DNA from 4 places in the Chromohalobacter canadensis genome. Region 4 is predicted to be linked to each of the others. Evidence: predicted binding sites of a transcription regulator. Region 4 holds the regulator's gene; each other region holds the start of a gene.

Region 1 (3,106 bases), 1.1 Mb from region 4:
AGGCACGAAACGCCGGATTACGCCACAACGCAACCCGGTCGCCGGAAGGAGAACGCGACATATCGATCCTCTAATACGCTGGCACAAGAAGACACCCCGCAGATCATGCGGGGTGCTATAACCGAGTACTTAACGAACCGTATCAGCGGATCGGCGGCGCGTAGAGGATCCCCCCTTCGTTCCACAGGGCGTTCATGCCCCGCTGAATTTTCAAAGGTGAATCCTCACCCACCGTGCTGGAGAAGACCTCTCCATAGTTGCCGACTTCCTTGATGATGTTGTAGGCCCAGTCGTTGGAAAGGCCTAGCTGTTCGCCGTAGTTACCGTCTTGGCCTAACAGTCGCGCCACACCCGGATTGGGCGGGTTATCGCGCATCTCATCGACGTTGTCGCTGTTAACGCCCATTTCCTCGGCGTTGATCATGGCGAAGATGCTCCACTGCACGATATCCAGCCATTGATCGTCGCCTTGGCGTACCACCGGGCCCAGCGGCTCCTTGGAAATCAGTGTCTCGAGAATCTCGACACTATCCGGCTCGGGAAGCTGCAAACGCAGTGCACTCAACTGGGAGGTATCCGAGGTCAGCACATCGCAACGTCCGTGAGCAAACCCTTGGGCGGTCTGGTCGGGCGTGTCGAACGTCACGGTATTGATATCGATATCGCGCGAGGGGAAGTAGTCGGCCAGGTTCAGTTCGTGGGTCGTGCCGGACTGGATGCAGATGGAAGCGCCGTTGAGGTCTTCCAGGCTTTCAATGCCCAGGTCCTTACTCACCATGAACCCTTGGCCGTCATAAAAGGTCGTGGCGGTGAAGTTCAACCCCAACGAGTTGTCACGGGTCGCTGTCCAGGTCGTGTTACGCGAAAGGACGTCGATCTCGCCCGACTGCAGCGCGGTAAAGCGCTCCTTCGCGGTCAACGGTGTAAATTCGACTTTCTCGGGATCGCCAAAGATAGCGGCAGCAATCCCTCGGCAGGTTTCCACATCGAGCCCTTGCCACTTGCCATCGGAGTCCGGCGCCGAGAATCCCGCCAGCCCGACGTTCACCCCGCAAGTGAGAGAGCCCTGTTCCTTTACATCATCGAGCGTCGCCGCTTGGGAGGTTGTTGCCAGCCCTCCCAGCAACAGGGCGGCAGGAACGGCAACCATGAACTTGTTCTTGTACAGCATGCAGAAGCTCCTTGCGTTATTGTGATGGCTTATTCGAGAGCCACGTTTAACATTAGCAAAGAGCTTGCCAGTCTAGCCAATATACCTAAGTCACGTACCTTTAACGTTTTTCACACGTTGCGCATCACACCGATAATGCACGACGCATGAACGGTGGCAGCGCCAATGCACCACGATGGGTCTCGACGCTGTAGTACTCGAGCGGGAATTCCACCGCAGCGGCAGCGGTCTCACGAAAGCGCGTCACGTCGTTACTCTTGCCGGCCAGCGTGACGCTCCACCAGCCCGAGGGGTAGACCGGCTGCGGAAACGGCAGCGTGGCGACACTATCGAAACCGGCGCGCTGCATGTCGGCGCGCAGCTCGCGAATGATCGAGCCAGTGTGATAAAGCGGCGACTCACTCTGCTGCACCAGCACGCCGCCGTCGGCCAGCACGCGGTGACAACGCGCCAGGAAGTCAGCCTCGAACAGCCCTTCCGCCGGGCCCACGGGGTCGGTGGAGTCGATGATCATGACATCGACGCTGCCGGCCGGCGCATTCTCGACCCATTTGACGCCATCCTCGAACTTGAGCGTGGCACGCGGGTCGTCGTTGGAGGACGTCAGTTCGGGAAAGTAACGCTGCGAGGCTCGAGTAACCTCTTCGTCGATGTCGATCTGTATGACCTCTTCAACACCGGGATGCTTGAGCACTTCGCGCAGCGTGCCGCAATCACCGCCGCCGATGATCACTACGCGCTTGGGCGCGGCGTGAGAGAAAAGCGCCGGATGCGCGATCATCTCGTGATAGAGGAAGTTGTCACGTGTGCTGAGCATCACGCAGCCGTCGAGTACCATCAGGTTGCCGTAGGTCTCGGTGGCGTAGACTTCCAGATGCTGATAGGGGCTTTGTACCTCGTGCAACTTCTCCTTGATCATGAGTGAGAAGGCACTGCCGTGGCTGTCGAACACTTCCGTGAACCAGCCCTGGTCGAGACGCTCGGTCATGGGAACCCTCGTAATCGCTATCGTCTAAGCCCCTTCGAGAGGCCGGAATCGCATTCATGGAAAGTCGCGCAACATAGCCTATCCGCGCGCGACAAGAAAGCGCCTTGGCAGCAGCCAATGACAGGCCCCTACGGCGGCGAGCGCCCCTAGCGTATTGGCCAGCGCATCGGCCCAATCGGCGCCGCTACGTCCTGGCACGCCTAGCTGCAAACCCTCAATGAAAAGGCCACAACCGATGGACAGGCCCAGCGATGCCAGCGCACGCAGGCCGCCCAGCCGAATGAGCGCCGCCAGCCCCGCATAGGCGATGAAGTGGTTGAACTTATCCCAAGGCAGGTTTTGTGGCATTTCCGCACCAGGCGTCAGACTGCCCCAGGCGATCACGGCGACGCTGACACCAGCCAATATCAGGCATAACCCGCGAAGACGGCGAAAGGAAACACGCATGACTCACTCTCCTTGTGGTGTGTCGGCAGGGCCCGAATTGTCATCCACCAAGGCGAGCGGCAATCCCAGCCGCCGGCAGGTCACTTCGTCCAGACGCGATACCCAGTGCGGACCAACCTGCTGCGACCAGTCCGTCGCCGGCGCCAACCGATGCCGCCAGCGTCCGACGACATGATAGACGCCGTCACGCCAGCCATGCGGCAGCCAACGCAGAGCCGCCAGGCCACGCCAGGGCCATCGCAGCCCCTGGGCCAGACGCCACAGCGCAGCGCTGTCGCGATGCAGATCACCCGCGCGCACCAGCCAGACACTATCGAGCTGGCCGGGGTCGGCGCCGAAGTGCTCACCCAAGCGTCGCGCCGACGCCTCGTGCAAGCTCGCCAGGTACACCGGTGCCCGCGCGTGGCGCAGCACGAAGTGTGCCGCGCGCCGACACAATGGGCACTCGGCGTCGAGCACGAGCAACATGGCGCGTTCAGCCATGATAACGCGGGCTGAAC
Region 2 (3,106 bases), 680 kb from region 4:
ATCCTCGCGACGCTCGCGTAAGGGCGGCAACGTGACGGGAATCACATTGAGCCGATAGTAAAGATCGAGGCGGAAGCGTCCCTCCTCCACGCAGCGCGCGAGGTCCTGGTTGGTGGCAACCACCAGGCGGAAATCGACACGCCGCGAGCGCGTATCGCCCAGCCGTGTCAGGTAACCGTCCTGAATCACCTTCAACAGCTTGCTCTGCATGGCCAGGGGCAGCTCGCCGATCTCGTCGAGAAACAACGTGCCCTTGTGGGCCTGCTCCAGGAGCCCGGCCTTGCCCATCCGAGCGGCACCGCTGAACGCACCGGGTTGATAGCCGAACATCTCGGATTCGAACAGCGATTCAGGGATTGCCGCGCAATTGACGTCCACGAAGGCATCATCGCACCGCTGGCTCCAGCGATGCAGTTGGCGCGCGAAGGCGGTCTTGCCGACCCCCGATTCGCCGAGCATCAGTACCGTGGCATCGGTCGGCGCCACCCGCTTGATAAGCTGCGCCACCTCGTGCATGACCTGGCAACGCACCTCCAGCGACTCCAACTCCAACGTATCGCCCGATGCCGGGCTACCGCCCCGCTTGAGGTGCTCGTTGAAACGCCGCTGGAGAAGCGCATATTCATCTTGCAGCAGGCGCAGATCGGTCATGTCCATGGAGCGGCTGATGACGCGTACCAACTTGCCCGCCGCATAGACCGGATGCGCCTCGGCGATCACCTGCCGCCCCGTCCCGGTACGTTGCATGACCTGGGCCGGTTGGCCGGTACGTATCACCTCCATCGATACCGACGGGGACAACACGCCTCGCGCCTCCAGCTCGTGCACCGTGGTCGCGCACAACGACTCGCGACTCATGCCGTACACGGCGGCGCTGCCGGGGCTGACATCCAACACATGGCCATCGTCGGCATCGACGATGAACACATGGTCGTGCCCGGTATGCACCAGCGCCTTGAGGGTTTGGACCTCGATATCATTGTCGGGCATGCCGTCTCTCGATTCATTTTTGCATTGCAATTCAATAGTGGATCACCCATACGGTGAAAACAATGCATTTTTGAATCACCGGTAACGCTAACCCATTGATTTTTCGTTAACGAGAGTTGGCACGTTTCATGCTGAACTAGAGGGTGAGGAAAGCGCTATAACAATCCGCGTGACTGCCAGGAGAAATGCATGAGCGAGCACGACACCCCGCGTTTCAACCAACCGCTAGGTGGCAACGACATGCCACGCTTCGGCGGCCCTGCCAGCATGATGCGCCTGCCCATGCAGGCAAACGCCAAAGGGCTCGACGCCGCCTTCGTGGGCATCCCCATGGACATCGGCACTTCGAATCGGCCCGGCACACGCCTGGGGCCACGCCAGATTCGCGATGAATCGCGCATGCTGCGCCCCTACAACATGGCCACCCGCGCCGCCCCGTTCGATAGCCTGCAAGTCGCCGATATCGGTGATGTACCGATCAACACCTTCGACCTCAAGAAAAGCGTCGGCATCATCGAGAATTACTATCACGAACTGCTCTCACACGACGCCGTGCCTTTGACCCTCGGCGGTGACCATACCCTGACCTGGCCGATCCTGCGCGCCATGGCCCGCAAGCATGGCCCCGTCGGCTTGATCCATATCGACGCCCACGCCGATATCAACGAGCACATGTTCGGCGAAGAAGTGGCGCACGGCTGTCCGTTCCGCCGCGCCCAGGAGGAAGGCTTGCTGGACAGCCAGCGCGTGGTGCAGATCGGCCTGCGAGGTACCGGCTACGCCGCCGATGACTTCGACTGGTGCCGCGAGCAAGGCTTCCGTGTCGTGACCGCCGAGCAATGCTGGCACAAGTCGCTGGAACCCTTGATGGCCGAGGTGCGCGAACAGATGGGCGATGGCCCGGTGTATATCTCGTTCGACATCGATGGACTCGATCCCTCGGTGGCGCCCGGCACCGGCACCGTCGAGGCCGCTGGCCTGACCATGCCACAAGGGCTCGAGATCGTCCGCGGTGCCCAGGGCCTCAACGTGGTCGGCGGCGACCTGGTCGAGGTTGCCCCGCCCTATGACGCCAGCGGCAACACCGCGTTGATGGGCGCCACCCTGCTCTACGAAATGCTCTGCGTGCTCCCCGGCGTCAAACGCCGCTGAGCCCATGCCCCCGATACCGGGGGGCCATACAACAACAAGTGGTGACATCTATGTCTGCATCCCCCGATTCCACCGCCGCTGGCGGCGGTGACCCCGATAACACGCGGCTGATCCTGCGCGGTCTTCTCAAGTTCCTGATTCCCTCGCTGATCGGCGCCGGCATGTTCCTGGTGCCCTTCTCGACGGGGGACACCATCAATATCGGCATGGGCATGCTCGCCGACGGCCTTCAGGCCTGGCTCGGCGACGCCTTGCCCGCCATCGCCACGCTGGTGCTCTGCACTTCGGTACTGCTGACGCTTTACGTCAAGGCCGTCAAACCGAGCTGGTCCCGCGAGGGTACCCTCAACGAGCTGTTCGACGTGGCGCCGCTATGGACCCTGATGCGCGCGCTGGGGGCGCTATTCGCGCTGATGACCTATTTCCAGATCGGTCCTGAGTTCGTGACCGCCTCCTTTACCGGCGGTGTCATGCTCAACGATCTGGCCCCCGTGCTGCTGACGTTCTTCTTCTTCGCCGCCATTCTACTGCCGTTTCTGGTCGACTTCGGGTTCATGGAGTTCATCGGCAGCCTGGTACGGGTGCCATTTCGCAAGATCTTCGGGCTCCCCGGCCGCAGCGCCATCGACGCCACTGCCTCGTGGATGGGCTCCGGCACCGTGGGCGTGCTGATCACCACCCAGCAATACGAACGCGGCTTCTACAATCGCCGCGAAGCCTCGGTCATCGCGACGAACTTCTCCATCGTCTCAATTGCCTTCGCGCTGCTGGTGACCAGCTTCATCGGCATCAACCACCTCTTCATCCCCTTCTACCTCACCGTAGTGGTCGCGGGCCTGGTAGCGGCCGTGATCGTGCCCCGCCTGCCACCGCTCTCGCGTAAGCCGGACACCTACTACGAACCGGTGGGTTGCCGCCTCGTCGAGGAACATAGCGGCTCGCAGAGCCTGTTTCGTTACAGCCT
Region 3 (3,106 bases), 1.0 Mb from region 4:
GTTGCGGTGGCCCACCCTTGGCGCATGCCCTTCTCCTCGTGCCTGTAACGAACGCTCAGTCTAGCGCACCTTCAATTTACCCAACCACAACACGTCCCCTCTAAACCCCTAACGCCCCCTCCATCATGCACGCGTCATAACGTAAAAGGCCCCGTCACATCGGACGGGGCCTCGGTCAGTCGCGATCACTCGCAGTCGTGCGAGATCAGCAGCTGTAGTACGCGATTAGCAGCTGTAGTACATGTCGAATTCGACCGGATGCGTCGCCATGCGCAGGCGATCGACTTCTTCCTGCTTGAGCTCGAGGTAAGCGTCGATCATCGAATCGGTGAACACTTCACCCTCGGTGAGGAAGGCACGATCGGCGTCCAGCGCCTCCAGAGCCTGGTCGAGGCTCTCGGCCACGGTGGGGATCGCCTTGCCTTCTTCCGGCGGCAGGTCATAGAGGTTCTTGTCCATCGCGTCGCCGGGATGGATCTTGTTCTTGATGCCGTCGATACCCGCCATCAGCAGCGCGGAGAATGCCAGGTACGGGTTGGCGGTCGGGTCGGGGAAACGGCACTCGACGCGCTTGCCCTTGGGGCTTGCGGTATACGGAATGCGGATCGATGCACTGCGGTTACGCGCGCTGTAGGCGAGCATGACCGGCGCTTCGAAGCCCGGCACCAGACGCTTGTAAGAGTTGGTCGACGCGTTGGTGAAGGCATTCAAGGCGCGCGCATGCTTGATGACACCGCCGATATAGTAAAGCGCCGTTTCGGACAGCCCAGCGTATTCGTCGCCGGCAAACATGTTGGCGCCGTCCTTCCAGAAGGACTGGTGCACGTGCATGCCGGAACCATTGTCGCCGACCAGCGGCTTGGGCATGAAGGTCGCGGTCTTGCCGTACGCGTGGGCCACGTTGTGGATCACGTACTTCATTTCCTGAACTTCGTCGGCCTTCTTGACCAAGGTGTTGAACTTGACGCCGATCTCGTTCTGGCCGGCGTTGGCCACCTCGTGGTGATGCACCTCGACCGACTGGCCGATGGCCTCCAGCGTGTTGCACATCGCGCTGCGGATGTCGTGGAAGCTATCCACCGGCGGCACCGGGAAATAACCGCCCTTGACGCGCGGACGGTGCCCCAGGTTGCCACCTTCCACGTTAGTGGAGTCGGTCGCCCAGGCGCCTTCCTCGGAAGTGATCTTGTACATCGCGCCCTGAATATCGGCGTTCCAATGCACTTCGTCGAAGATGAAGAATTCCGGTTCCGGCCCGAAGAAGGCGGTGTCGCCCAGACCGGTGGACTTCAGATACGCCTCGGCACGCTTGGCGATGGAGCGCGGATCACGCTCATAGCCCTGCATGGTAGCCGGCTCGATAATATCGCAACGCAGCACGAGGGTAGCGTCTTCGGTGAACGGGTCGAGATAACCGCTGCCATCTTCCGGGCGCAGGATCATGTCGGACTCGTTGATACCCTTCCAGCCTTCAATGGAGGAGCCATCGAACATCTGGCCGTCCTCAAAGAACTCATCATCGACGGCGCTGGCCGGAATCGTGACGTGCTGCTCCTTGCCCTTGGTATCGGTAAAGCGCAGGTCTACCCACTTGATATCGTGTTCTTCGATCAGGGCGAGGGTCTTCTCGGACATGATTTCCTCCACTATGAGCCCACGGCTCGGGTCGTTTGCTTGCGTGTTCAGCGTCGTTTGTAGCACGCCCGCCGGCAACTGCCCACGGGTATGCACTTTACGTTTTGCAATGCAGAAGGCATGCCAATCATTGAGCCATCTAAGTGCACCTTCGATAAACGCATGATCCACCGAGAAAAAATAAACCATCCTTGCGCAAGGATTAGCACCACTTTAGCGCCAAGTGCGCCACATTAAAGTGCAGAGACACTTCAAAGCCTTCTAACGGTGCATCGCATCGCCTCTATGAACCAGATTGGTGCAAAAACATTCGGGCCTTCGCTCGACAGCTGAGCGCCGCGCCCTGTCGAGGTGAATTCGCGCAAGCTCGTAATCAGTATTGCTTTAGAAAAACCAGCCCCGGCGATGATTGCCAGGGTTCGCACCACCCCCCAGTCTGTTTAACAGCTCCCCTCGACACGGGTTTGATCCCAAGGCACTCCCAGCGATGCGCACTTACAGTCTGCTAATCGACGCCAGCCATACCCCCGAGCACCTGGAGCGCTGCCTGAGCGCCCTGGCACGCAGTATCGCGCGCTTCAGCGGGCACACCGAAACGTTGGTCCAGCTTACGACGCTGGATGAGCCTACCCAGCACATGCTGATTGAACGTCAGATCCGCTTCGCGGTACTGCCCCAACATGGACAAGGCGCGCTTCGCCACCATGGCGCTACCTACCTCAATGGCGATGTGCTGGTGTTTTTGGACGCAGCACTCGAAGTACCCGAGCACTGGCTCTCCGGGCTCGCCCGTGCCTTCAGCCACCAGGCCGCCGACGCCATCGTCTGCGCCCAATACCCAGCCACCCCGTTGCCGCCACAACTCGCCAGTTGGTATCTCAGCCGCACGCAACGCGGCTTCGACGACCACCCCTGGGACTGGCCCACCGGTCAACTGGCCATCACCCGCGAGTGGTACGAGCGTCTCGGGGGCCATGATCCTTGCCTCGAGGCAGGCGCCGACCTGGATATCCTCGTACGTCTATGGCGCTGCCACGCGCATCTCTGCTGGCAGGACGCACCCTTGCTGATCGACCATGCCGCCCCGCGCCGCCTCGGCCCCTGGTGGCGTCGGCAACGTCGGCATCAGCGGCGTTGTCTGTACATCCCCAGCACCGCGCGCCATCCGCGTTTTCTCGTCCCCCGTGTGAGTGCCGCCCTTCTCCAGAGCACGAGCCTACCGCTGGCCTTGCTGCTGTGGCTGCCCTTGTCGCCAGGGGTCGGGATGGCCGGCCTGACCTTTAGTGCGCTTCCCGCCGGGCTCATGGCTTGGCGCGACGACACGCCGGCACCGCGCATGGCCTACCGCATCTACTGGTACCGCTGGAGCCTGCACGCCTTGCAGTTGACCGCCACCGGCGCGGCGCTGATGACATTCTGCCGACGAGACAAGCTGGGGCTGACTGGCTAAATTGAGACAACGAGATATGCT
Region 4 (3,106 bases):
ACGGGGTCGCCATCGGTGGCATCGAAGTCGATGGGCTCCTGCAAGCGTAGAAAGCCGGCAATCGGCTCCTTGCAATGCGGATTGCGCGCATGCGGGATAGCGACGCCATTGCCGATACCGGTGCTGCCCAATCGTTCGCGGCCAATCAGACGTCCGAAGACTTCCTGGCTATCGAGGCTCGGGGTATTCTGTGCGATAAAGGTGCTGAAAAATTCCAGCACGCGCTTCTTGCTCCCCCCGGCAACGCCGAAGAGTGCGCGCTCGGGGGGTAGGATGCTTTCCAATATCATGGCGAATTAACGGGCACCGGCGCCCTGAGCGCGTGCCTGCACCTTTTCCTTGTGTTTGACGAGCTGACGGTCGAGCTTGTCGGTTAGGGCGTCGATAGCGGCGTACATGTCGTCGCTTTGTGTATCGGCGTGCAGGTCCGCGCCTGCGGCATGAAGCGTGCATGCAGCCAGGTGACGTTCCTTCTCGATGGATAACGTGACCTGGACGGTGGTGATGTTGTCATAGTGGCGTTCCAGACGCGCGAGCTTTTCATTGACGTAGTCGCGTAGAGCATCGGTCAGTTCGATGTGATGACCGGTGATATTGGCTTGCATGGCACGCTCCTATTCCATCGGTTGGCACTTCGATTGTAACCCTTTTTAGAGCGCTGCATAGCCCTAGACAAGCGCTGGATAACGAAGGCCGCGGCGAGTCTACGCAGCGTGGCCGACACGTGCAATCCGCCCACGTTCAGGTGAGTCGCTTGCGCTCGCTGGAGGAGGGGATGCCCAACGCTTCGCGGTACTTGGCGACGGTGCGTCGTGCGACCGGAATACCGTCCTGGGCCAGCAGGTCGACGAGCTTGCTATCGGATAGAGGCTTGCGTGGCGGCTCGTCGCCGATCAATTTCTTCAAGCGTGCACGAATCGCGGTGCTGGAATGGGCGTCGGTTTCGCCTTGCCCCCCGACATGGCTGGAAAAGAAATACTTGAGTTCAAAGACGCCGCGCGGGGTATGGATGAATTTCTGCGTGGTCACGCGGGAGATAGTCGACTCGTGCATGTCTACCGCCCCGGCGATATCCGCCAGGATCAACGGTTTCATGGCTTCCTCGCCGCGTTCGAGGAAATCGAGCTGGCGCGCCATGATCTCCTGGCCCACGCGCAGCAAGGTATCGTTACGGCTCGAAAGGCTCTTGAGCAGCCATTTGGCTTCTTGCAGGTGCTGCTTGAGGAAGGTGTTATCGTCGCTCTTGTCGGCACGCTTGATGAGCGCGGCGTAATCCGGCTGGATGCGCACGCGGGGCAAGGCTTCGGGATTGAGCTCAATGCGCCATTCCTGTCGGATCCGCCGTGCGACGAGATCGGGGATGACATAATCGTTGCTGCTATCCTCGAAGGCGAGGCCGGGGCGCGGATCGAGCGACCGGATGAGGGTAATGACGTGATCGAGTTCTTCCTCGTCGAGGCGCAAACGTCGCTTGAGCAATTTACGGTCGTTGCCGGCGAGAGATTCGAGGAACTGGCGTACTAACCGCTTGGCCTGGGTTAGCAGCGGCATGTTTTCAGGGAGGGCGCCGAGCTGTAGCAACAGGCACTCGCGTAGATCGCGGGCGCCGACTCCGGTGGGATCGAACTGCTGTACACGCATCATGACGTGTTCGACATCGCCCACCTTGAGCCCCGAAAGGCCTTGGCCGCGCAAACCGTCGACAAGCTCGTCGAGGGGCAGGGTGAGGTAGCCGTCGGCCCCCATGGCATCGATCAGGCTTTCGGCAATATCACGTTCGCGCGGTGTCATATCGGCCATGGCGAGTTGCCAGGCCAGATGGTCGTGAAGACTGGTATGCGCCGTATTTCGCTCTATATCAGGGCCTTCCTCGCTGCCTCCGCCTCCCGTCAGTGAGGGGCCTGTGTCCTGGTAGGTATCACTCCATTCGCTATCCAGCGACAAGTTCTCGGGGATGTCGTTCGTCCAGTCATCCTCCTCCTGCGTCTCGCTGACCTCGCGTTCTTCGAAGTCGTCTTCGAGCTCCAGCATGGGGTTGGAATCCAAGGCTTGCTGGATCTCCTGTCGCAAATCCAGCGTAGAAAGCTGCAAGAGCTGAATGGCTTGCTGTAACTGGGGCGTCATCGTCAGCTGTGTGCCGACGCGAAGCTGCAAGGTGGGTTTCATGGACATGGAAAATCGATCATCGCTTCCTGAAACGGTGCCCGTACGTTATCTCGCGACGACGCTACTTGCAAGAATGGAAGCAACAATCATGCCATTTATATAAGCACGCGGCGGTTCCAGTAGTTTGCGTTTACAATCGAAACTCATGGCCGAGATAGACGTCGCGTACTTTCTGGTTGGCGAGTATGGCCTCGGCATGTCCTTCGGCGATGATCTGACCGTCGCCGACGATATAGGCGTTGTCACAGATATCCAGGGTTTCACGTACGTTGTGGTCGGTGATCAAGACGCCAATATCACGATCACGCAATTGCCGGATGATGCTCTTGATCTCGCCAACGGAGATTGGGTCGACTCCGGCGAAGGGTTCGTCGAGGAGGATGAAGGCGGGTTCGGTGGCCAGGGCGCGGGCGATTTCCACGCGACGACGTTCGCCCCCGGACAGGCTCATGCCGGGGTTGTCACGAATATGGGTGACGTGAAACTCCTCAAGGAGGCGTTCGAGTTGCGCCTTGCGTGCAGCCTTGTCGAGATCGCGGCGCGTCTCGAGAATCGCCATGATGTTGTCGGCGACCGAAAGCTTGCGAAAGATCGAGGCTTCCTGGGGAAGATAACCGATACCGGCGCGGGCGCGTTCGTGCATGGCGGAATGCGAGAGGTTGCGTTCGTCGATGTGCACGCTGCCGGCATCGGCGCCTACCAGCCCGACAATCATGTAGAACGAGGTGGTCTTGCCGGCGCCATTAGGGCCGAGCAGGCCGACAATGCTGCCCTGACGTATGGTCAGGCTGATGTCATGTACCACGCGGCGGCCTTTGTAGCTCTTGGCGAGGTTGGCGGCACTCAGGGTCTTCATGGGCGTCGGGTCCTACCTAACGGGGGGAGTGAATCACGAGGCACGTCACTACTCGCTGTCGCGGGGCGTTAGCGTCATGCGAAC

The links. The regulator sigma-54, encoded in region 4, starts transcription at its own class of promoters, with help from an activator protein. The targets are predictions, from matches to a motif close to TGGCACNNNNNTTGCTNT.
Region 1: a site for sigma-54 is predicted at 1,224-1,241, ahead of SR908_RS07380 (amino acid ABC transporter substrate-binding protein). Genes of this name have one in related genera too.
Region 2: a site for sigma-54 is predicted at 1,108-1,125, ahead of speB (agmatinase). Genes of this name have one in related genera too.
Region 3: a site for sigma-54 is predicted at 1,744-1,761, ahead of glnA (glutamate--ammonia ligase). Genes of this name have one in related genera too.

What each region holds. Positions count from the first base shown of each region.
Region 1 is NZ_CP140151.1:1,550,329-1,553,434, forward strand. It holds gene SR908_RS07375 (amino acid ABC transporter permease) at 1-61, opposite strand, end outside; gene SR908_RS07380 (amino acid ABC transporter substrate-binding protein) at 143-1,171, opposite strand; gene speE (polyamine aminopropyltransferase) at 1,296-2,159, opposite strand; gene SR908_RS07390 (VanZ family protein) at 2,238-2,606, opposite strand; gene SR908_RS07395 (thiol-disulfide oxidoreductase DCC family protein) at 2,610-3,106, opposite strand, start outside; gene hemE (uroporphyrinogen decarboxylase) at 3,082-3,106, opposite strand, start outside.
Region 2 is NZ_CP140151.1:1,088,528-1,091,633, forward strand. It holds gene SR908_RS05175 (sigma-54 interaction domain-containing protein) at 1-990, opposite strand, end outside; gene speB (agmatinase) at 1,180-2,142, shown strand; gene SR908_RS05185 (YjiH family protein) at 2,193-3,106, shown strand, end outside.
Region 3 is NZ_CP140151.1:1,453,349-1,456,454, forward strand. It holds gene SR908_RS06905 (DUF4124 domain-containing protein) at 1-26, opposite strand, end outside; gene glnA (glutamate--ammonia ligase) at 226-1,635, opposite strand; gene SR908_RS06915 (glycosyltransferase) at 2,123-3,085, shown strand.
Region 4 is NZ_CP140151.1:409,046-412,151, reverse strand. It holds gene ptsN (PTS IIA-like nitrogen regulatory protein PtsN) at 1-290, opposite strand, end outside; gene hpf (ribosome hibernation-promoting factor, HPF/YfiA family) at 297-605, opposite strand; gene SR908_RS02040 (RNA polymerase factor sigma-54) at 742-2,172, opposite strand; gene lptB (LPS export ABC transporter ATP-binding protein) at 2,297-3,022, opposite strand; gene lptA (lipopolysaccharide transport periplasmic protein LptA) at 3,071-3,106, opposite strand, start outside.